2 regions of the Collinsella sp. wc0583 genome follow, and region 1 is predicted to be linked to the other one. Evidence: riboswitches for the same ligand, from Rfam matches in the RefSeq annotation. Region 1 holds a riboswitch; the other holds the start of a gene.

What was found. A riboswitch is a leader RNA that binds a small molecule or an ion and turns the genes downstream of it on or off. The one in region 1 is predicted to bind thiamine pyrophosphate.
Region 2: another riboswitch for thiamine pyrophosphate. It lies ahead of thiM (hydroxyethylthiazole kinase); the one in region 1 lies ahead of thiC (phosphomethylpyrimidine synthase ThiC).

The regions. Positions count from the first base shown of each region.
Region 1 covers NZ_JBJXBN010000001.1:84,216-94,376, reverse strand. The annotation lists gene ACKUUJ_RS00420 (aminopeptidase) at 1-415, shown strand, start outside; gene ACKUUJ_RS00415 (YaaA family protein) at 516-1,325, shown strand; gene ACKUUJ_RS00410 (hypothetical protein) at 1,389-1,910, opposite strand; TPP riboswitch at 1,974-2,089, shown strand; gene thiC (phosphomethylpyrimidine synthase ThiC) at 2,082-3,416, shown strand; gene thiD (bifunctional hydroxymethylpyrimidine kinase/phosphomethylpyrimidine kinase) at 3,595-4,425, shown strand; gene ACKUUJ_RS00395 (SGNH/GDSL hydrolase family protein) at 4,755-5,414, opposite strand; gene ACKUUJ_RS00390 (TIGR02452 family protein) at 5,493-6,611, opposite strand; gene ACKUUJ_RS00385 (Bax inhibitor-1 family protein) at 6,748-7,443, opposite strand; gene ACKUUJ_RS00380 (hypothetical protein) at 7,523-7,861, opposite strand; gene ACKUUJ_RS00375 (inorganic phosphate transporter) at 8,112-9,161, shown strand; gene ACKUUJ_RS00370 (DUF47 domain-containing protein) at 9,229-9,852, shown strand; gene ACKUUJ_RS00365 (nitroreductase family protein) at 10,134-10,161, shown strand, end outside.
Region 2 covers NZ_JBJXBN010000010.1:1,352-11,512, reverse strand. The annotation lists gene ACKUUJ_RS09350 (EAL domain-containing protein) at 1-1,900, opposite strand, end outside; gene ACKUUJ_RS09345 (patatin family protein) at 2,223-3,092, shown strand; gene ACKUUJ_RS09340 (thiamine phosphate synthase) at 3,205-3,900, opposite strand; gene ACKUUJ_RS09335 (MTH1187 family thiamine-binding protein) at 3,897-4,238, opposite strand; gene thiM (hydroxyethylthiazole kinase) at 4,242-5,081, opposite strand; TPP riboswitch at 5,133-5,243, opposite strand; gene ACKUUJ_RS09325 (HAD-IIB family hydrolase) at 5,337-6,245, shown strand; gene ACKUUJ_RS09320 (LysR family transcriptional regulator) at 6,256-7,152, shown strand; gene ACKUUJ_RS09315 (5-methyltetrahydropteroyltriglutamate--homocysteine S-methyltransferase) at 7,308-8,441, shown strand; gene ACKUUJ_RS09310 (uracil-xanthine permease family protein) at 8,565-9,899, shown strand; gene ACKUUJ_RS09305 (alpha/beta hydrolase) at 9,961-10,161, opposite strand, start outside.

The sequences.
Region 1 (10,161 bases):
TCGCCGCGCACTCGCCCGCAGCCGCATGCTCTCCTCCGACGTGTCCGCCGGCTTCGACCCGGGCTACGCCGGCAAGTTCGAGACCAAGAACGCCGCCTTCATGGGTCGCGGCCTGTGCTTCAACAAGTACACGGGCAGCCGCGGCAAGGGCGGCTCCAACGACGCCGACGCCGAGTACGTGGCCCTCATCCGCGACATCATGGACGAGGCCGGTGTGGACTTCCAGACCTGCGAGCTCGGTCGCGTCAACGCGGGCGGCGGCGGCACCATCGCCTACATCATGGCCAAGTACGGCATGAACGTCATCGACTCCGGTGTTGCCGTCCTGTCCATGCACGCCCTGTGGGAAGTCGCCAACAAGGCCGACATCTACGAGGCCTACCGCGGCTACAAGGCTTTCCTCGAGCGCGCCTAACCAGTCCCTTATAACTTGCGGTGAAATACGGACTAAACTGGCCCATAAACGGCCAAAACAGACCGTATTCCACCGCAACTTTTTTGGCAGAGGAGAGTCCATGCTGCAGGTCATCATTTCGCCCGCCAAGCAGATGCGCGCGGCCCAAGATGCTTTTGAAGTCCTGGGCATTCCACCTTTTGCGCACGAGACGGCTCGCCTCCACCACGCACTGCTAGATATCGAACGAAATGAAGGCAGCGGCGGCCTGCAGGCGCTGTGGAACGTGAGCGACAGGCTGCTCACAACGTGTCTGGATACGCTTCACGAATTTATGCCCGTCCTGAGCGATACCGACCTCGCAGATCCCGATATCGCGCGTCGAATCTCCCCCGCCGTCATGTCCTATCACGGCATTCAATACCAGAGCATGGCACCCGAGGTGATGGATGCCGCGCAGCTCGACTGGCTGCAAAACCATCTCTGGATCCTCTCGGGACTCTACGGATGCGTGCGCCCCTTCCACGGCGTGTCTCCCTATCGGCTCGAAATGGGGGCGAAGCTCGCCGTCGACGGCGCTCGCGACCTCTATGCCTTCTGGGGGAATCGACTTGCGCAGGTAATTGCGCCGGCCGGTTCCGACACCACTATCGTCAACCTTGCCAGCGTGGAATACGCCAAAGCTGTCCTGCCCCATGCTGCACAGGATACAACGGTTATCACCTGCTTTTTTGGCGAAGGCGTCCGCAACGATAAGCCTATCCAACGATCGACCGCCAGCAAAAAGGCACGCGGTTCGATGGTCCGCTGGATGGCGGAAAACAAGGTCGAGGACGCCGCCGGTCTTACCGAGTTCAACCTTGGCTACCGCTATGTCCCCGAGCTCTCGTCCCCAGATAGCCTGGTCTTCATCAACGAGCAGGCATTCTAAATGCCTGTCGCCAGCGCCGAACTCCACCTCGGCATGCTTTCATGATATTCGGTGAACATCCCGCTATTCCGCCAAGCCGTCTGCCTTGGCAATCTCGCTTGTCGAGCCGTCCTGATAGGTAATCTTGACATGCTCCACATCGGACGCCTTGACGCCCGACGGGGGCTCCAGGCGCCATTCCGTCAGGGCGATATCCATGGTCGTGGGCACATCTCCTTGATCTTTGAGCTTCACCGTCAGCGTTTTGAGCGCCGCGTCAAACGTCACGCGTTCGATTTCTTCGCCTGGAATGGACCCACCACTCAGCTGCAACTGCACAAACTCATCGCGCGGGTACCAATAATCGCCCGGAATGGCGAGCGTATTGGCATTACCGCCAGTACTCCTCACCGTCATAATCGGTAGGCTATCATCGGCCTCAAACTCCCAGGCAGTGCCGCCGCGACCACCAAACGTCCAGATACAAACGGCAATCACCAGCACGGCAAGCACCGCAAAACCAATCGCGACCAGCCCATGATGGGCACGGCCCTCCTCGGCCGATACATCCCATTGCGTCTCTCGATATAGATGCTTGTCTTCCATGTTCGCCTCCCCATGGGCATGCTCATCGCGTCAATCGTACCCATTCAGGCTATACTTGAGCCCACCACATAAACGGGGAGCTTGCAGGACAAGACGGCAGGCTGAGACTGGGCGCGCCCGTCCTGACCCGCAAACCTGATATGGGTAATGCCAACGAAGGGAGCCGTGCCAATGAGCACACAAACCGAGCCCACGCTCGTCACGCAAATCGACTTCGCCCGCGCCGGGCAGATCACACCGCAGATGAAGGAGGTCGCCGAGCGCGAGCATCGCGACCCCGAGTACATCCGCGAGCGCGTGGCCGACGGCCGCATCGCCATTCCCGCCAACATCGTGCACATCAAAAAGGGCATGCGCGCCTTTGGTGTCGGTGAGGGCCTGTCCACCAAGGTCAATGTCAACCTGGGCATCTCGGGCGACAAGGCCGATGCCGCCGAGGAATGGAAGAAGGTTAAGATCGCCGAGGACTTTGGCGCCGACGCCATCATGGACCTCTCCAACTCGGGCAAGACGCGCCAGTTCCGCCAGCAGCTCATCGACGAGACACCGCTCATGGTAGGCACCGTACCCATGTATGACGCCATCGGCTACATGGAAAAGCCGCTGGTCAAGCTCACCAAGGACGATCTGCTCGAGGTCGTGCGCGCGCATGCCGAGGACGGCGTGGACTTTATGACCATCCACTGCGGCATCAACAAGTCGGTCATCAAGACCTTTAAGGAGACCGGCCGCCTCATGAACATCGTCAGTCGCGGCGGCTCGCTGCTGTTTGGCTGGATGGAAGTCACCGGTAACGAGAACCCCTTCTACGAGTTCTACGACGAGCTGCTCGATATCTGTCATGAATACGACGTGACGATTTCGCTCGGCGACTCCTGCCGCCCGGGCTGCCTCTACGACTCCAACGACGCCACCGAGACCGCCGAGATGATCGAGCTGGGCAAGCTGTGCAAGCGCGCTTGGGCCGCCGGCGTCCAGGTCATGGTCGAGGGTCCGGGTCACATGGCGCTCGACGAGATCGCCGCCAATATGAAACTGCAGAAGCGCCTGTGCCACAACGCCCCGTTCTATGTGCTCGGGCCACTGGTGACCGATATCGGCGTGGGCTACGACCACATCACCGCCGCCATCGGCGGCGCCATCTCCGCCAGCTCCGGAGCCGACTTCCTGTGCTACGTGACGCCGGCCGAGCACCTGTGCCTGCCCAACGCCCAGGACGTGCTCGACGGCCTCATGGCCACCAAGATCGCCGCACACGCCGCCGACATCGCCAAAAAGGTGCCCCACGCCCGCGACATGGACGACAAGATGGGCCAGGCACGCCGCAAGCTCGACTGGGACGCCATGTGGAAGTGCGCTCTCGACCCGGTCACCGGTAAGAAGCGCTACGAGGAATCCCCCGCTGCCACCGAGGGCACCTGCACCATGTGCGGCAAGATGTGCGCCGTCCGCACCGTCAACAAGGTGTTCGAGGGCACGACGATCGACCTCGGTATTGAGGACTAACGCGTCACCGAAGCCACAATCGGTAACAAGGTGTTCGACAATTGTTGACGCGTGAACATTTGCTTACATTTGCGTAAAGATTGCATCGCCCGCCCGGGTTCGGAATACAGCCGGCCCGGGCAACTTTATAATGCAGACTTAAAGACCCATTTGAATCCGACCGAACAAGGGAGCGAACATGGATCGCAGTAAGGTACCCGCCGTTCTATCCATCGCAGGATCCGATTCCAGCGGTGGCGCCGGCATTCAGGCCGACATCAAGACCATCACGGCGCACCGCCTGTATGCCGAGACGGCCATCACAGCCATCACCGCACAGAACACCCTGGGCGTCACCGCTGTGCAGAACATCTCTCCGGATATTGTCGCGGCGCAGATCGATGCCGTTTTTGACGATATTCGACCCAGCGCCGTCAAGATCGGCATGGTTTCCTCTGCCGAGATTATCGAGGTTATCGCCGACCGCTTGAGCGCCTGGGACGCACAAAATATCGTCGTCGACCCCGTCATGGTCGCCACCTCGGGTGCTCGCCTCATTGCCGAGGATGCCGCTGAGGCACTCACCCGCCGCCTGTTCCCGCTGGCGACCGTTATCACGCCCAACATTCCCGAGGCCATGGCGCTGCTCGATTATGAGGTCGATTCCGAGCGCACGCAGCAAAATGCCGCCATGCTTCTCACCCGTCGCTTTGGCTGCGCGTCTCTCGTTAAGGGCGGGCATTTTGTCAACGAGGCCAACGATGTGCTAGCAGAGCCCGCGCCGCTCGATGACGAGGGCAACCATCTGGGCGATCCGCTCACCACGTGGTTCCGCCACAAGCGCATCGAGACCGGCAACACGCACGGTACTGGCTGTACGCTTTCGTCCGCCATCGCCTGCGCGCTGGCCCAGGGCATGGATCTTGCCGATGCCGTCAACGCCGGCAAGGCCTACCTAACGGGCGCTCTCGCCGCTGGCTTTGACATGGGCAAAGGCTCCGGCCCCGTCAACCACATGTGGCAATACTAAGCCCCATCCCAAACCGCCACAAAGGGGACAGGCACCTTTGTGGCGGTTCCCGCAAACATCTCGATCTGTAACAGTTAGAGTCCATTTTTCGGCCCACCTGTTACAGATTGAGACATTCAAATTCCGCTGAGAAGAAAATCTCGATCTGTAACAGTAACTCGGCGAAATCGACCCTAGATGTTACAGATCGAGACAAACGACCGATATCGACCTAAATAATCTCAATCTGTAACATCTAGCCCGTTTTCGGCCTTACAGCTGTTACAGATCAAGACAAACCAACGAAACAAGCCACCGCAAGGGGAACTTTTGTACTGCTTGGGGTCGCGCTACGCTCCGAGCATCTCTTTGAGCTTGGCCGCCACGGCGTGGCCCAGGCTCTCGTGGCTTTCCGGCATCATGTGCAGATAATCGATATCGCCCGGCTCGGCAAAATCGGCGGCATTCAAAAAGTCGCAGCCAAACTGTTCGGCAACATACGCATAGTATTCGGCAAAATGCTCCGAGGCCTCGACGGAGTGCTCGTCAAAGTCGGTCATATACACATCGGCGATCTGCGGCTTGATCTTGATAGGAGCCATCAGCAGAATGCGCGGACAAGGCGCAGCGTCGGTCCAGGGAAACGCGCGGACGGTGCGAATCAGCGCCATGGCACCGTCAGCGATATCGGCAGCCCCCACGCTAAAGACCGTCTTGCAGTCGTTGGTGCCCAGCATAATCACGATCGCGTCCAGCGGCTTATGAGTCTCGAGCAGCATCGGCAACGCGCGAATGCCGTTGAGATTGGTGTCCAGATGGCACATGTCGTCGCGCACCGTCGTGCGACCATTTAGACCTTCCTCAATCACATGCCAGCCCTCGCCCAGGTCGCGCTGGGCCACGCCGCACCAGCGCACATCGTGCGCATAGCGCACCGCGGTGCCGTCGCGCATGCCCGCCGGATCGTAGCCATAGGTATTGCTGTCGCCAAAGCACAGAACGTTTTTCATCGTAAGCCCTTCCTCTAGTAAAAAGCCGGCGGGAGCAGTCTCTCCTGCCGGATCGACCTATCTGTCAGCACATACCGATTACAGGTATTTGCGCCAGTCGTCGTCATCCTCATCGTCCTCGGCGGCAGCCTGGGCTTGCTCGGCGGCGCGAGCAGCAGCAGCGCGAGTGGCAACCTGAGCATAGGACTCCTCGTTGCGCTCGGGGAAGTTTGCCAGCACGTGCTCGAACTTGGCAAAGTCTTCGTCCCAACGCGTAGAAGGCACGGCAAAAAACACCTGCTTGACCTTGAAGTCGCCCGACGCGAGCTCCTTGCGGAAGAGCTCAGCCACGGCCTCGGCGTCAAAGCCGTTGTTGTCGCAGCCCCAAGCGCCCAGCACGAGCTTCTCGCGACCCAGCTCATCGCAGATGGCAAGCACAAAGCGGATGCGATCGCGCAGGGCATCCAGCAAGGCATCGTCACCCACGCGATACTCCTGGCGAGCGCGCTTGGCGTTGGGCGCGGCGGCAACGATCACGTCAGCATATGCATGTACGTGATTGCGGTCGAAGCGCACCGCAGGCACCACCAGCGCACGGTTGCGGTAAAGCTCGCAGTTGATGTTGCGACGACGGTTCTCGCCGTACCATTTGCGCTGCTTATCGAGCACGTTGTACAGGTACGAATCGGCACAGAGCGTGGCCTCCTGGCCCAGATAGCCCTGGATGTAGCCACCGCCCGGGTTGGTGAACGAGGCAAAGGCGAGCACAGCCATGTCGCAGAACTGCGCGTAGCCTCGGCCGTTATCCAGAATGGCCTGCGTGGCAGAGGCGTCGAGCACGGTGACCTCGGGCAGGACCGGAGCAGGCTTTTCAGCGGCAGGCGCAGGCTCGGTCTCCGCGGCCTCCTCTGCAGGCGCAGGCTCGGCCACGGCCTCAGCCTCGGCAGACGCAACCTCGGCGGCCTCAGACTCCTCGGCGACCTGCTCCTCGGCAGCCGCAGCCGCTTGGGCCTTGGCCTTCATCGCCGCGACAAAGCCGGCAGGCATACCGTCGAACTCGCGCACGCCTGCAAGCGAGCGCTCGATATCCTTGGCGCACGCTTCGGACACAGTCGCCACGTGACGCTCGGCGGCCTTGGCACGGGCCTCGCGCTTGGGATTGGGCTGCCCTGCGCGATTGGGTCTGCGGTTACGGTTCCTGTTGTCAACGTCTGCCATAAGTGGTCACCTTTCTCGGTCTCTGCCGCTATCGGCTTTTCCATCCATGATACCCCGCCACGCACAAAAAAGACGGCCCCGAAGGACCGCCTTCCGCATCGATTTACACGTGCGCAAGCACCGCTGCAATTTGGCACTAGTCGCGACGACCAAGGATGTTCAGGATGCGCAGGAACACGTTGATGATGTCCACGAACAGGTTGGATGCCATGAGCACGGCGTTGGGCAGCGTGGGCGGCACCGTCGTGGCCACATAGGTGTCGTAGCCAATAAAGCCAGCGAACACCACGATCACGATCAGGTCGGTGATGGACTGCGAGACGCCCATAAACATCAGCACGATCTCGACCAGAATCGTGGCAAGCAGGATGCCAAAACCAATGCCGTACACACGCTGGAAGAACTTGGGGAAGGTCACGCCCAGCGCACCAAAGACAAAGGTGATGGCGGCCGTGGCGATAAAGGCAGTGTTGATGGTGGGCAGGTCGTAATTGGCAAGGCCAAACGACGCGGTCAGGCCAAAGGTACTCGCAAAGATTACGTAGCCCACAAGGGACAGACCCACAGACTGCTTGCCCGCGGCGGCCGACATCATGACCATGCCGACGATGGTCAAAATAAACGAGCCAAAGACCAGCGGCAAGGCGGCGCCGCTCATCATCATGCGGGCGAACGCCATGGTGCTCGTAAAGTAAGCACCGGCACCCATGGCGCAAAAGCCCAAAAAGATCAGGGCAGACATGGCAAGGTTGTACGCACGCGGCGACATCTCCTTGGCACGGCTTGCGCCGGTCTCAATGGGGCCGTTCTGATAACCCTGGATATCGTTCATAATATCGTCCTCTCAAAAGCGCCGCGACAGCGCCGTAGGTGACAAGATTCCTGCCATTGTACCCGAATGCCGCGCGCTCTTACCTGCGGCGCCCGCTCTCGAGCGTACGGTCGAATGCCCACACCCACCAACGCATCAGATGGGCCTGCGAGCCATCCGGTCGCTCGCGCGCCTGTTCTTCCAGATACAGTTCGGTCGCATGCCCACCAAAACGAACCTTATAGGTTGCCGTACGAATGCCGTGAACCGTTAGGCCAAAACCGGTGGATGAGACAATCTCGTCGATCGTAAAACAGCGACCGTCGACCCAGCAGACGGTAACCGGCACGACTTGTCCGCCCGCGAGGATGCGGGCCACGACGTCCACATACTGCTTGTGCACGCGTCGAGTTTTACCATCTGTCTGTCGATATTCCATGCCTCCTATTATCGAACGCATGTTTGCATATTGTAAAGCGAACAGGCTGTGGTTTTGGGATGTTGGGGCGCGCGCCCGTGTCCTCATGGCGTGCTAGCAAAAAGAACACCCGCGGTCAACAGGGCAAATATTCAATGTTAGTGCCAAAAAATTCACTTCTCCCGTCAGAACTCGGTAAAGAAACCCGCAGGAGGTGATACGATTTATCATGTTTCTGTAACGTGCCTGCAAACTTCGAGAAAGCCCATATATGGACGTAACGTTCTCAGCCTTCCTCGGCCAAATTGTGTCGAACCCAGTCCTTGCCGTCACCGTGATCCTCGCGCTCGGCGCCATCTTCGTCAATGGATGGACCGACGCGCCCAACGCCATCGCGACCTGTGTCACCACGCGCTGCATGCCCGCCCGCGCCGCCATTCTCATGAGCGCCGCATTCAACTTCCTCGGCGTGCTCATCATGACGCACTTTAACGCGAGCGTCGCCAACACCATCTCACATATCGTCGACTTTGGCGGAAACAGCACCATGGCGCTCGCGTGCCTCTGCGCAGCACTGTTCTCCATCGTCGTCTACGGCGCCACAGCGTCGCGTTTTGGCATCCCCACCTCGCAAAGCCACAGCCTTATCGCCGGCCTGACCGGTGCCGCTATCGCCCTCGGCGGCGCGAGCAGCGTCAACGTCCACGAGTGGATGAAGGTCATCTACGGCCTGGCGCTCTCCATCGGCCTGGGCTTTGTCATGGGCTGGGTCCTGTGCAAGCTCGTCTCGATTCTTTTCGCCGCCGCCAACAGGCGGCGTGCCAATGTCTTCTTTAAATATGCTCAGATCGCAAGTGCCGCGGCCATGAGCTTTATGCACGGCGCGCAAGATGGACAAAAGTTTATCGGCGTGCTCTTTTTAGGTGTCGCCTTTGCCAGCGGACAGACGAGCGTCGGCGACGCCGGCATCCCCATCTGGATCATGCTGCTGTGCTCGGCCACCATGGGCATCGGCACCAGCGTGGGCGGTGAGCGCATCATCAAGTCTGTCGGTCAGAGCATGGTCAAGCTCGAAAAGTACCAGGGCTTCTCCGCCGACCTGGCGGGCGCCGCAAACCTGCTGCTTGCCACGCTCACCGGCATCCCCGTGTCCTCCACGCACATCAAGACCTGCGCCATTATGGGTGTCGGTGCCGTCAAGCGCCTCTCGGCGATCAACTTCGGTGTCGTCAAGGACATGATGTTCACCTGGTTCTTCACCTTCCCCGCCTGCGGACTTATCAGCTTTGTCATGGCCAAGCTGTTCATGATGTTCATCTAGTCAAACCGAACGTCCATCCGGACCGCAATACCTCGCCCACCCGTCTTCGCCTCGAAAGGACCCACTCATGGCAAAGAAACCCGATTCGTTCTACTTTGACAACTACGTCGCCTGCGCCGACCTTGCTGTCCAGGCCGCAGAGTTGCTCATCAAGATTTTTGAGAACTTTGATCCCGCGCAGATCCACGGCATGCTCGAAGAGATGCATGCGATTGAGCATGCGGCCGACAAGAAGCACCATGAGCTCGAGGATGCCCTGCTCACTGCCTTTATCACCCCGCTTGAGCGCGAGGATCTGGACCTGATGAGCTGCTCGCTCGACACTGTGCTTGACCGTATCGAGGGCGTCGTGCAGCGCGTCTACTTCACCAACATCCAGAGCATCCACCCCGATGCCATTGTCATCGCCCACAAGGTGACCGACGCCTGCCGAGCCATGAAGGACCTTATGGTCGAGCTGCCTAATTACCGCAAGTCCAAGACCCTGCGCGAGCTGGTCATCCAGATCAACACCATTGAGTCCGAGGCCGATGAGCTCTACATCAACGCCATGCGCAACCTGCACGTCAATGGCAAGGACCCGCTCGAGGTCATCGCCTGGCGTGACGTCTACGCTTTCCTGGAGTACTGCGCCGACTGCTGCGAGAATGTGGCCGATGTCGTGGATTCGATTGTCATGAAGAACAGTTAATTGGGGGTACGTGTCCCGGCGGTCGCGGGCCCGACCACTAATAACCTTTTTCACTCCGGCTGCAAGCAGAGTCGTTCAAAAGGTTATTAGTGGTCGGGCCCGCTCCCTTACGTACCACCATTGGAAACTTTGGCTGATACTTTGAAAGCGATGGGGCTTTTGTTGGCAGGGCCTTGGGGCCCGATTGGAAACTTTGGGACCGCCTTAAACGTTTGGCTGAGTGTTGCTTTGGGTACCCTTTTGCTTAGTTTTGGGTTGTTTTATTAACTTTGGAGGCTCGTATGGGGTATTTGGATTTGGCTCGGGCTC
Region 2 (10,161 bases), on a different contig from region 1:
GCTCCTTAAAGTCGTTTTTGGCGCGTCGATTGGTAAACATGGCCTTGGCCTGGGCATCGATGGTGATTTCCTCGCTAGCGTCGATGGGGCATACGCCCATGGACGGCCAAAAGCCTACGCCGTCGTCGTGCTTGGCTACAGCCTCGCGCACGCGCATATAGACTCGGTGAACGAAATCGTGCTCAAAGGGTATGAGCAGACAAAAGTCGTCTTGCCCCCAGTATCCCGCGACGCCCATGTCGGCGTTCTCGATATCCTTGAGCACCGTGCCCACATCGGCAAGCATCCGGTCGCCTTCGGCCTGTCCATACCATTCGTTAAATAGGCGCATGTGGCCCATGTCGACGGTGGCGATACACCAAGCGCCGTCGCGCCTCGCCTCGATGAAGGCATTGGCACGGCGCATAAACTCGCTGGGTCGGTAGAGACCGGTGAGCATATCGATGCGTTCGGCGATTGCGCTTTTGCGTTCGACCTCGGGTATAGGGAGGCTGTCGTTGGGGACAAGCCCGCCAGCTGTGCGAAGGCGACGGTCGAGTTCGCACAAAACAGCAGATGTTTGGTAGTCCAGGCGCTCGTAAAAGACCGGGGCGACAATACAAACGGGAGTGATGGTGCCGCCCGCGATCTGAACGGGGGCAAAAATGGTCTCTTTTAGACGATGGATCAGGAGTTCAAATGCCCCGTGGTCCAAAGCGTTGCTGAGCACGACGAACTGGACACTTCGTGAACGGAAGACGCGACTCCTACCGCGGGTGATCGACAGCATACGGCCTGCGTATTCGGCAAGCATGCTGTCGACCGCCTCGGCTCCATAGAGCTCGTTGAGCTTCGTCGTGCCGCGAACGCGCACGGCGATGAGCCCTGTTTTGCAGTGGTCACGGCGACAGGCATCGATAGCGTTGACCAGCATACGTTGCGTTCCAAGCCCCGTGGCGGCGTCGACGGTCTCGGCAAGGGAATGATTGACGAGTTCGCCGACATAGAGCGAGGGCTCGTTTTCGTCCCCATCGATGCGAAAACCGCGAGCACGGCAGAGCACGTAGTCGCCTGTGGCGTTACGTACACGATACTGCATGACTCGATGGTGCTTGGAGCCGTTATAGACTTGGTCGATGTCGTCGGTAAAAGCCTCAAGGTCATCGGGATGGACGCGCGTTTTCCAACAATCGCGACAGTTGTCTATGTGCTCTGAAGGAAGTCCGAGATCGCGCAAAGCGTTTTGTGACCAAAGGGTGCGATGTTTATCCAAGTTCTCGATAAAGAAATAACGGCCTTCGTTGAGCATCGAAAAGGCGTCGAAAATGCGATCGCTTATTTCGAAGTCGTCGGTGTGGACTTGCGAGATATTGCGCCGATCAAGGTGTACGGCATGACGTAGCTTGTAGTCGTACATGCGATGGTCGGCATCGAGCGTCATGCGATTGGGGGCCTCGCCCAGGGCGGGGTCGGCATGTGACACCCCGTAGCTAAACGAGTGGGGCATCTCGGAATCGTTGTTTTTGAGCAGGACCGTTCGGCAGTGTTCCAGACGTTCGGCGAGGTCGTCCTCGGTCGCAACCGTAGACAGGATGGCAAACTCGTCGCCGCCTATGCGAAACGCCGCCTCGTCCACCTTCATATACAGCTTGAGATAGAGGCTTACCTGCAAGATATAGCGGTTGCCCTCGTCATGCCCAAAGATGTCGTTGCAGTGCTTAAGGTTATCGATGTCGATAAACGCCATGGTCACGGGCAGTTCCTGCTCCCAGATTTCCTCTAAGGAGTGAGCAAAGCCGCCGCGGTTGCCAAGTCCGGTAAGCTGGTCGGTAAAGGCGGTCCTAATCAGATCATCCTGACGCTCGAGAAGGTCGCGAACGGTCTTTTCGAGCGTTTCGGTGTAATTGCTGACAGTATCCATGTCGTAAGCGGCTTTCTGAGGTCGGGCGGATTGCGTCGGGCGAGCTCGTTGTGCACACGCGTTGTTGTCCGGCGCTTTGCGTGTATCCAGGCCCCGCCTTGCTGCGTTGTTGGGCTACTTTACCGGCTAATGTTCGCTGTTGATAACTACTGCGTAGTATAAACAACAGTACACAATTATATATGGGTGCACATGCTGTGGGCGGCCATTATTCGACAAACGGCAGCGCGACGATGCGATGTCCGATAAAAATGCGACTGAGACGATATATGTTGACGGGTATACTTGTCCCGTTTTAAAACGCAGGAACGGAGATGGTCGCATGGCACAGCCGGATACGACGCGCACGGTGGGGCTCGCGCTCGAGGGAGGCGGCTACCGCGGTATGTATACGGCAGGCGTGCTCGACGTTTGGATGGAGCACGGTTTGACCTGCGACCATATGGTGGGTGTCTCGGCGGGCGCGGCGTTTGGCTATAACTTTAAATCGCGGCAGATCGGGCGCGCCATTCGCTACAACAAGGCCTATTGTGCCGACAAGCGCTATGCAAGCGTGACAAGCTGGTTGCGAACCGGCGACATGTTCAATGCCGATTTTGCCTATCACGAGGTGCCCATTGAGCGCGATCCCATCGACCTGGAGACATATCGTGCCTGCCCCATGCGGTTTACGTGCGTGTGTACCGATATCGAGACGGGCAAGGCCGTCTACCACGACCTGCCCTATGGCGACGAGAGGGATATCGAGTGGATCCGGGCATCGTCGGCGATTCCTGTGGCGACGCGTCCTGTTGCCATTGAGGGCCGTAAGTACCTGGATGGCGGCGTGGCTGATTCCATTCCCAGCGCTTGGTTGTTTGCGCAGGGGTATGACCGCAATATCGTGGTGCTCACACAGCCGGCGGGCTTTGTGAAGCAGCCCAACAGTGTGATGCCCATGCTGCGGCGCGTGTTCCGTCACTACCCGGAGTTTGTCGCAGCGCTTGAGCATCGGCATGAGGTCTACAATGCCACGCTCGATGACCTGGCGCGTCGCGAGGCTGCCGGCGAAATCTTTGTGGTGCGGCCGAGCGAATCGGTGAAGGTGCCGTCGCTGTGCCGCGAACCGGATGAGCTCGAGCGCATCTACCAGGTCGGCCGCCACGATGCGGAGGCGACTTTGCCGGCGTTGGAAGCGTATCTGGCGGGGTAGGGCAAACTGCCGTGGACTCGGCGGAAAGCGCATCCCGGAATGGAGGTCCAAACTGGGATGCGCTTTCCATTGCTGAAGATATGAGGGTGCTGATCAGCTGCTCGGCTTAGACTTACGCCTGCTGCCAGGTGTCGACAAGCTCCTTGGCCGCGGCGCAGGGGTCGTCGGCACTGCAGACGGCGCTCACCACAAAGAAGCCGTCGACGCCGGTGGCCTTAAGCTGTGGCAGGTCGGCCGTCTTGACGCCGCCGCCCACCACGATGGGCACGGGGCTTGCCGCGTGGAGTGCGGCCAGATCCTCAAAACTTTTGGTGATGATGGAGCCATCTGCTGCGCGTCCGCAGTCGCGCTTGGTCTCGGTCTCGTGGAGCGGGCCGATGCCCAGGTAGTCGACCAGGCTCATGTCGGCGGTCTTGACGTACTCGAGCATCTCCTCGCAACGGGCTGAAAGGCCCACGATGGCATCGGGGCCCAAAAGTTTGCGGCAGACCTCGACGGGAATATCGCTCTGACCGACGTGCACGCCGTCGACAGCAATGCCCTGCTCGCGTGCGGCGAGTACGCAGTCCAGGCGGTCGTCGATCAGCAGGGCGACCTGACCGGTCTTGCCGGCCTGTGCGATTGCCTGCGCGGCGTCGCCGGTCAGCGCGATGATCTCGCGGGCGCTTGCCACCTTGGAGCGCACCTGGATGCAGGTAAAGCCTGCGTCGAGCGCCTGGGCCACCACATCGCTCACGGGACGCCCCAGCGTGTTTTCGGGGCCGAGTACCAGATAGGCCGAGATATCAAGGTTGTCGCGGATGCTCATCGTGCTTCCTCCTGCTTTTTGATCTGTGCTTCCATGCGCTCGAGCTTGCCGGTCATGTTGTCGGTAAATCCGGGTCGAATATCGGCTTTGAGCACGACTTCGGTGCGGATGCCCTTGCTCGCCAACACAAAGGTTGCGTCGCGCACGACCTGCATGACCTCGTCCCAGTCGCCCTCGATCTCGGTGAACATCGAGGTGGTGTGGTTGGGAAGGCCGCTCTCGCGAATGACGCGCACGACCTCGGCGACCTCGGCGGACAGTTCATCGCCGGTGCCGCACGGGGCGATGGCCACGGCGACGAGTGTGTTCATGCCGGCATTGGTTGCGGGCTCGGACATGGCTTATGCCTCCTCGAGCTCGAGTTGGTTATCGGCAATATCCTGGGCGGTCGCGCGGCAGAGCTCGTCGATAAAGGCGACCTTAAAGCTTGCCGGGGCATCGGCGACAGCGGCGGCACGCGTGCCGGCAACGTTGTAGACGGCGGTGCCGCAGATGGCTGCCGTAAACGGATCGGCAGCGCAGGCGTACACAGCCAGCACGCCACCCTGCGAGCAGCCGCAGCCGGTGATCTTGGACATGAGCGGACTGCCGCCGTGGGACTTGGCCACCGTCGTGCCGTCGGTAATCAGGTCGACTTCGCCCGAGACCACTACGGCTCCGCCGGTGTAGCGGGCGAGCGCCACAGCGGCATCGCGGGCGGCGTCGACCGTGTCGGTGGTATCGACACCGCGCACGCGGCTCAGATCAGCTGCCTCGCCCTCAAGACCCCACAGGCCGGCGAGTGCGATGATCTCGGAGGCGTTGCCGCGCACGATGGCAGGCTTGTACTGCTTGAGCTCGTTTACCAGCTGGGTTCGCAGGCTACCGATGCCCAGGCCCACCGGATCGAGCACCCAGGGCTTGCCGGCGTCGTGTGCCGCCTTGGCCGCGCGGGGAATCGTCTGCTCGTAGATGGGGAAGAGCGTGCCCATGTTGAGATAGATGGCGCCGCCGCCGGCAACGAGCGCCTCGCCCTCGTCGGGCAGATAGACCATGGCGGCCGAACCGCCCACGGCGAGCTGAGCATTGGCGACAAAGTCGATCGTCACCGTGTTGGTGATGGAGCCGGCCATCGGATTGGTGGCGCGAATCTCCTCCACGGCCTTGACCACATTTTGCTTAAGCTGTTCCGAATCAATCACTGCACATGCCTCCTTGGCATAGAAAAGGGGCGCTGTGCATAGACAGCGCCCCTGTAAAGGCGGCATGCTCCCTACGCCAGCATTAACTGACAGGTTCAAAGGATTGGGCCCCATGCCCTCTCAGCCTTGTGGTTTGCACCGCCGGCACTCCCGCATCGAATCTGTTGTTCCCTATACTAGCGCACCTGCCAAAAAGGGACAGGTTTATTTTGGCAGGTCGTTACAATAGGTAGGACCGATACGAATGGGGGCCTTATGATTAAACTTGTGCTGACCGATATGGACGATACGCTGATTCCAGCCGGGCATGACGGCGCCAGCGACTACGCCATCGAGGGCATTCATGCCATGCAGGCGGCGGGTCTGCACTTTGGCCCGGTTTCGGGTCGCCAGCCGTCCGCGATGGGCTGGATGTTCCGCAATTGCGTCGAGTGCTTCTCGACCGGCGTGTTCTGCAACGGCCAGGTAATGTTTGTCGACGGTCAGGCGGTCGCTTCGCGCGCGACCGACAACGCCGCCCTTATGCGTTTGGCTGACTACTTGGAGCAGGAGACCGACGATACGTATCTGAAGGTCTACAGCCTGGGTGATGACTTTTGGAATAACGATGCCTACTGCGTGACGAGCGATCCCGAGCGCGTACGCCGCGCCATGGAGTCGGGCGGCAACGCGTGGCTCAAGGGCGAAGAGGCCCCGTGCCGTCCCGTCGTCGATGATGCGCCGGTGTTTAAGGCGAATATTTGGAGTGCCCGTTCACGTGAGGAGCTCGTGGAGCTACGCGAGCGCGTTGCCGCTGAGGTGCCGGAACTCTCGCTTGTGTTTCCCAACAATCGAGTGCGCCTGCTTGACATCCTTCCGGCCGGTTGGGACAAGGGCTGCGCTGCACTGGAGCTGGCGCGCGCTTTGGGCCTGACGACCGATGAGGTGGCCGTATTTGGCGATTCCGATAACGATCTGCCCATGATCGATGCCGTTCCCAACTCCGTTGCAGTCGCCAATGCCAACGAGGCCGTCACGGCTGCCGCGCGCTGGCATATCGGCGCTGCGGCAGACGATGCGGTTGCCGGGGCTCTGCATCAGATTGCCGCCTGCGCCGCGACGGGGGAGATGCCGCCGTTTATGCGTCAGATGGATGCGACGGGTTTCGACGTCACGAACGTCTAGGGAGAAAGCCATGAAGCTTCAGCAGCTCAGGTATGTCGTCAAAGTTGCCGAATGCGGCAGCATCACCGAGGCCTCGCGCCGGCTCTTTGTGTCGCAGCCTTCGATTACCGCATCAATCCGCGATCTCGAAAACGAGATGGGCGTGCACATCTTTGAGCGCACCAACAAGGGCGTCATTGTGTCCGAGGAAGGCGAGACCTTCTTGGGCTACGCGCGCCAGGTGCTCGACCAGGCCGACCTGCTCGAGGGCAAGTACAAGGGCGCGTCCGAGCAGGTGCCGCACTTTAGTGTGAGCTGTCAGCATTATTCCTTTGCCGTTAATGCGTTTGTCGATGTGATCCGTGAGTTCGATGCCGCGCGCTACGACTTTACCCTGCGCGAGGAGCAGACTCACGAGATTATCGAGGACGTCGCGCATATGAAGAGCGAACTGGGCATCCTGTACTTATCCGAGCACAATCGCGAGGTTATCGAGCGCATGCTGGCGGCCAACGAGCTCGTGTTCGAAGGACTATTCTGCGCCACGCCACACGTCTTTGTGTGTGCCGACCATCCGCTGGCGGGCCGCTCCAGCGTGACGCTCGAGGACCTGGAGGACTATCCCTTCCTGTCCTACGAGCAGGGCAGCTACAACTCGTTTTACTATTCCGAGGAACTGACCTCGACGTTTGAGCGCCGCAAGAATATCCGCGTGCGCGACCGTGCGACACTGTTCAACCTGGCCATGGGCCTCAACGGCTACACGGTGTGTTCGGGTGTGATCAGCCATGAGCTTAACGGTCCCGGCATCATCTCGATTCCGCTTGATGTAGACGAGTACATGGAGATTGGCATCATCACGCGCAAGAACACGACACTTACGCGCTACGGGCAGGCCTATATCGACGCGATTCGCCAGCATATCTAGGCTGCTGTGCTCCGCGCGGGTCAAATCTCTTTATGGCAGTCCAGACTGATATAGGAAACGTCTATATCAAACTGATATAAACGTATATTTTACGATGTCCATATGAGCGCTCATACTCTGTCCCAGTAAAGCAACCAATGCAAAGGGAGATATCTATGAGCACTTCAATTCAACCGAACGCGCCGTTTCGCGCCGATATCGTCGGCAGCTTTCTTCGTCCGCAGGCCGTAAAGGACGCCCGCGCTGCCTATGCGGCAGGCACGCTTGATGCCGAGGGGCTTAAGGCCGTCGAGGACGATGCCATTCGCGATTTGGTGGCAAAGCAGAAGGCCGCCGGTCTGCAGGTCATCACCGATGGCGAGTTTCGCCGCAGTTACTGGCACCTCGACTTTATGTGGGGGCTCAACGGCATTGAACGCCGTACCTCGCGTACGGGCTATATGTTCCACGACGAGGAGACCACGGCCGATACCGCCGTGGTAACCGGTCCCATTAGCGGCGAGAACCACCCATTCGTCGAGCACTTTAAGTTTGTCAAGGCGCTTGAGGGGGAGGGTCAGGTCGCACGTCAAACCATTCCGGCGCCGATCCAGACGTTCTCTGAGGTCACGCTCGATCGCTGCGACGGCCAGCAGGAGAGCCTGCGCGCTGTCTATAAGACCGATGAGGAGCTTGCCGACGCCATTGCAGCCGCTTATCGCACGGTGATCGCCGACCTGTACGCTGCAGGCTGCCGCAACATCCAGTTTGATGACTGCACCTGGGGCATCTATTGCGATACCGACTTTGTGTCCAAGACCGGAATGAGCCCGGTTGATCTGCAAAAGGTGAGTGAGCTGGGCGTGGCGCTCAACAACGCCGCCATCGAGGGCAAGCCCGACGACCTGGTCATTAACACGCACGTGTGCCGTGGTAACTACCACTCTACCTATGCCTTTGAGGGCGGTTACGATCCCATCGCGCCGTACCTGTTTGCGCATGAGAATGTCGATGCGTTCTATCTGGAGTTCGACACGCCGCGCGCCGGCGGTTTTGAGCCGCTCAAGTACGTTGCCCCGGGCAAGAAGGTCGTGTTGGGCCTGGTGACCACCAAGGCCGCTGAGCTTGAGGACGAGGATGCCATCGTCGAGCGTATTCACGAGGCTGCAAAGTATGTTCCGCTCGAGAACCTGTATCTGTCTCCGCAGTGTGGCTTTGCCAGCTGCGAGATTGGCAACAAGCTGACCGAGGACGAGCAATGGGCAAAGATCGCGCTGGTCAAGCGTATTGCCGAGCGCGTTTGGAAATAGCGGTAACGTTCGCAGGTGACGGCGCGTGCGAGACATGGCGCATCGCGTACAATGGTTCGGATCGTATCGTTCGGGCAGGTAATCCGCTATGCTCGAGCGCCCTTCCATTTTGAAAGGACTCTCATGTCCCAGTCCTCGACGCCCGCCGCCAGCGATGCCATCTACGATGCGTCGTCGCTCGGCCGCCCGCGCATGTTTTTGCTCGGTCTGCAGCACCTGTTTGCTATGTTTGGCGCCACCGTGCTGGTGCCCGTGCTCACCGGTCTCTCGGTTTCGGCAACGCTTTTGTTTGCCGGTTTGGGTACGCTGCTGTTCCACTTCCTGTCGCGTGGCAAGGTGCCGGCATTTTTGGGCTCATCGTTTGCCTTTATTGCCGGTTATGCCGCAATCGCGCCCAACGGCGAGACCGAGCTTTTGCCCTACGCCTGCCTGGGCGTAGCTTGTGCCGGTCTGCTCTATCCGGTGCTGGCGGCGCTCTTCCGCGCGTTTGGCGCCAAGCGTGTCATGCGTTTCTTTCCGCCGGTGGTGACTGGCCCCATCGTCATTTCCATCGGCTTGATCCTGGCAAGTTCCGCTATTGCTAACTGCCAGACCAACTGGCTTGTGGCTGTCATTGGCGTTGCCGTTATCGTCATCTGCAACATCTGGGGCCGTGGCATGGTCAAGATCGTGCCGATTTTGCTGGGCGTTGTGGTGAGCTATGCCGTTGCGGCTGCGCTCGGCGAGGTTGATTTCTCGGGCGTTGCCGCCGCTCCGTGGGTCGGTCTGCCCATCGTGTGGGACAACACCGTGTTTGCACTCTTTGGGCCGCAGTTCGATAGCGGTCTTGCCACGACGGCCATCATCACCATCATGCCGCTGGCCTTCGCGACCATGATCGAGCATATCGGCGATATCTCTGCTATCGGTTCGACTTGCGAGCGCAACTACATTGCCGATCCCGGTCTGCATCGCACGCTGCTCGGCGACGGCCTTGCCACGATTCTGGCTTCGCTCTTTGGCGCTCCGGCCAACACTACGTATGGTGAGAACACCGGCGTGCTCGCCCTGACGCGCGTGTTCGACCCGCGCGTAATTCGAATTGCCGCGTGTTGCGCCATCGTGCTTTCGTTCTGCCCCAAGTTCGCGGCTGTCATTGCGGCCATGCCGGCGTGTGTGATCGGCGGTGTGTCGCTCGTGCTCTACGGCATGATCAGCGCTGTGGGCGTCCGCAACCTCATCGAGAACCAGGTCGATTTCCAGAACAACCGCAATGTGCTGGTGGCGGCTCTGGTGCTCGTGCTTTCGCTCGGCATTGCTTACAGCACCGCCAGTGCCATCGTGCTGGAGCTGGGCGGCGTGACCATTTCGCTGTCCGGCATTGCCGTGGGCTCACTGGTGGGCATTGTGCTCAACGCCATCCTGCCGGGTAACGACTTTGAGTTTGATGTCTCCGAGCTTGAGGAGGCTGCTGAGTAGCAGCTGCGTTCAGCTAAAACAAGATATGGTGCCCATGCGTATATGCGTGTGGGCACCATTTTTAATGTGTCAGTATCCAGTGGATGCCGCGGGCCATGCGTAAGTCGGTTTGGGCAAAGTGATTGCCGGGGTTGAGCTCCAGCGTTGTTGGAATGCCGCGCTCGACGAGCAACACTTCCATCGCGCGTGTGTCGTCGAGTACATGCCGCATCATGCGGTTGGGCGTCTTGGTTTCCTTTTTGCCGAGTGACAGGTAGACGGC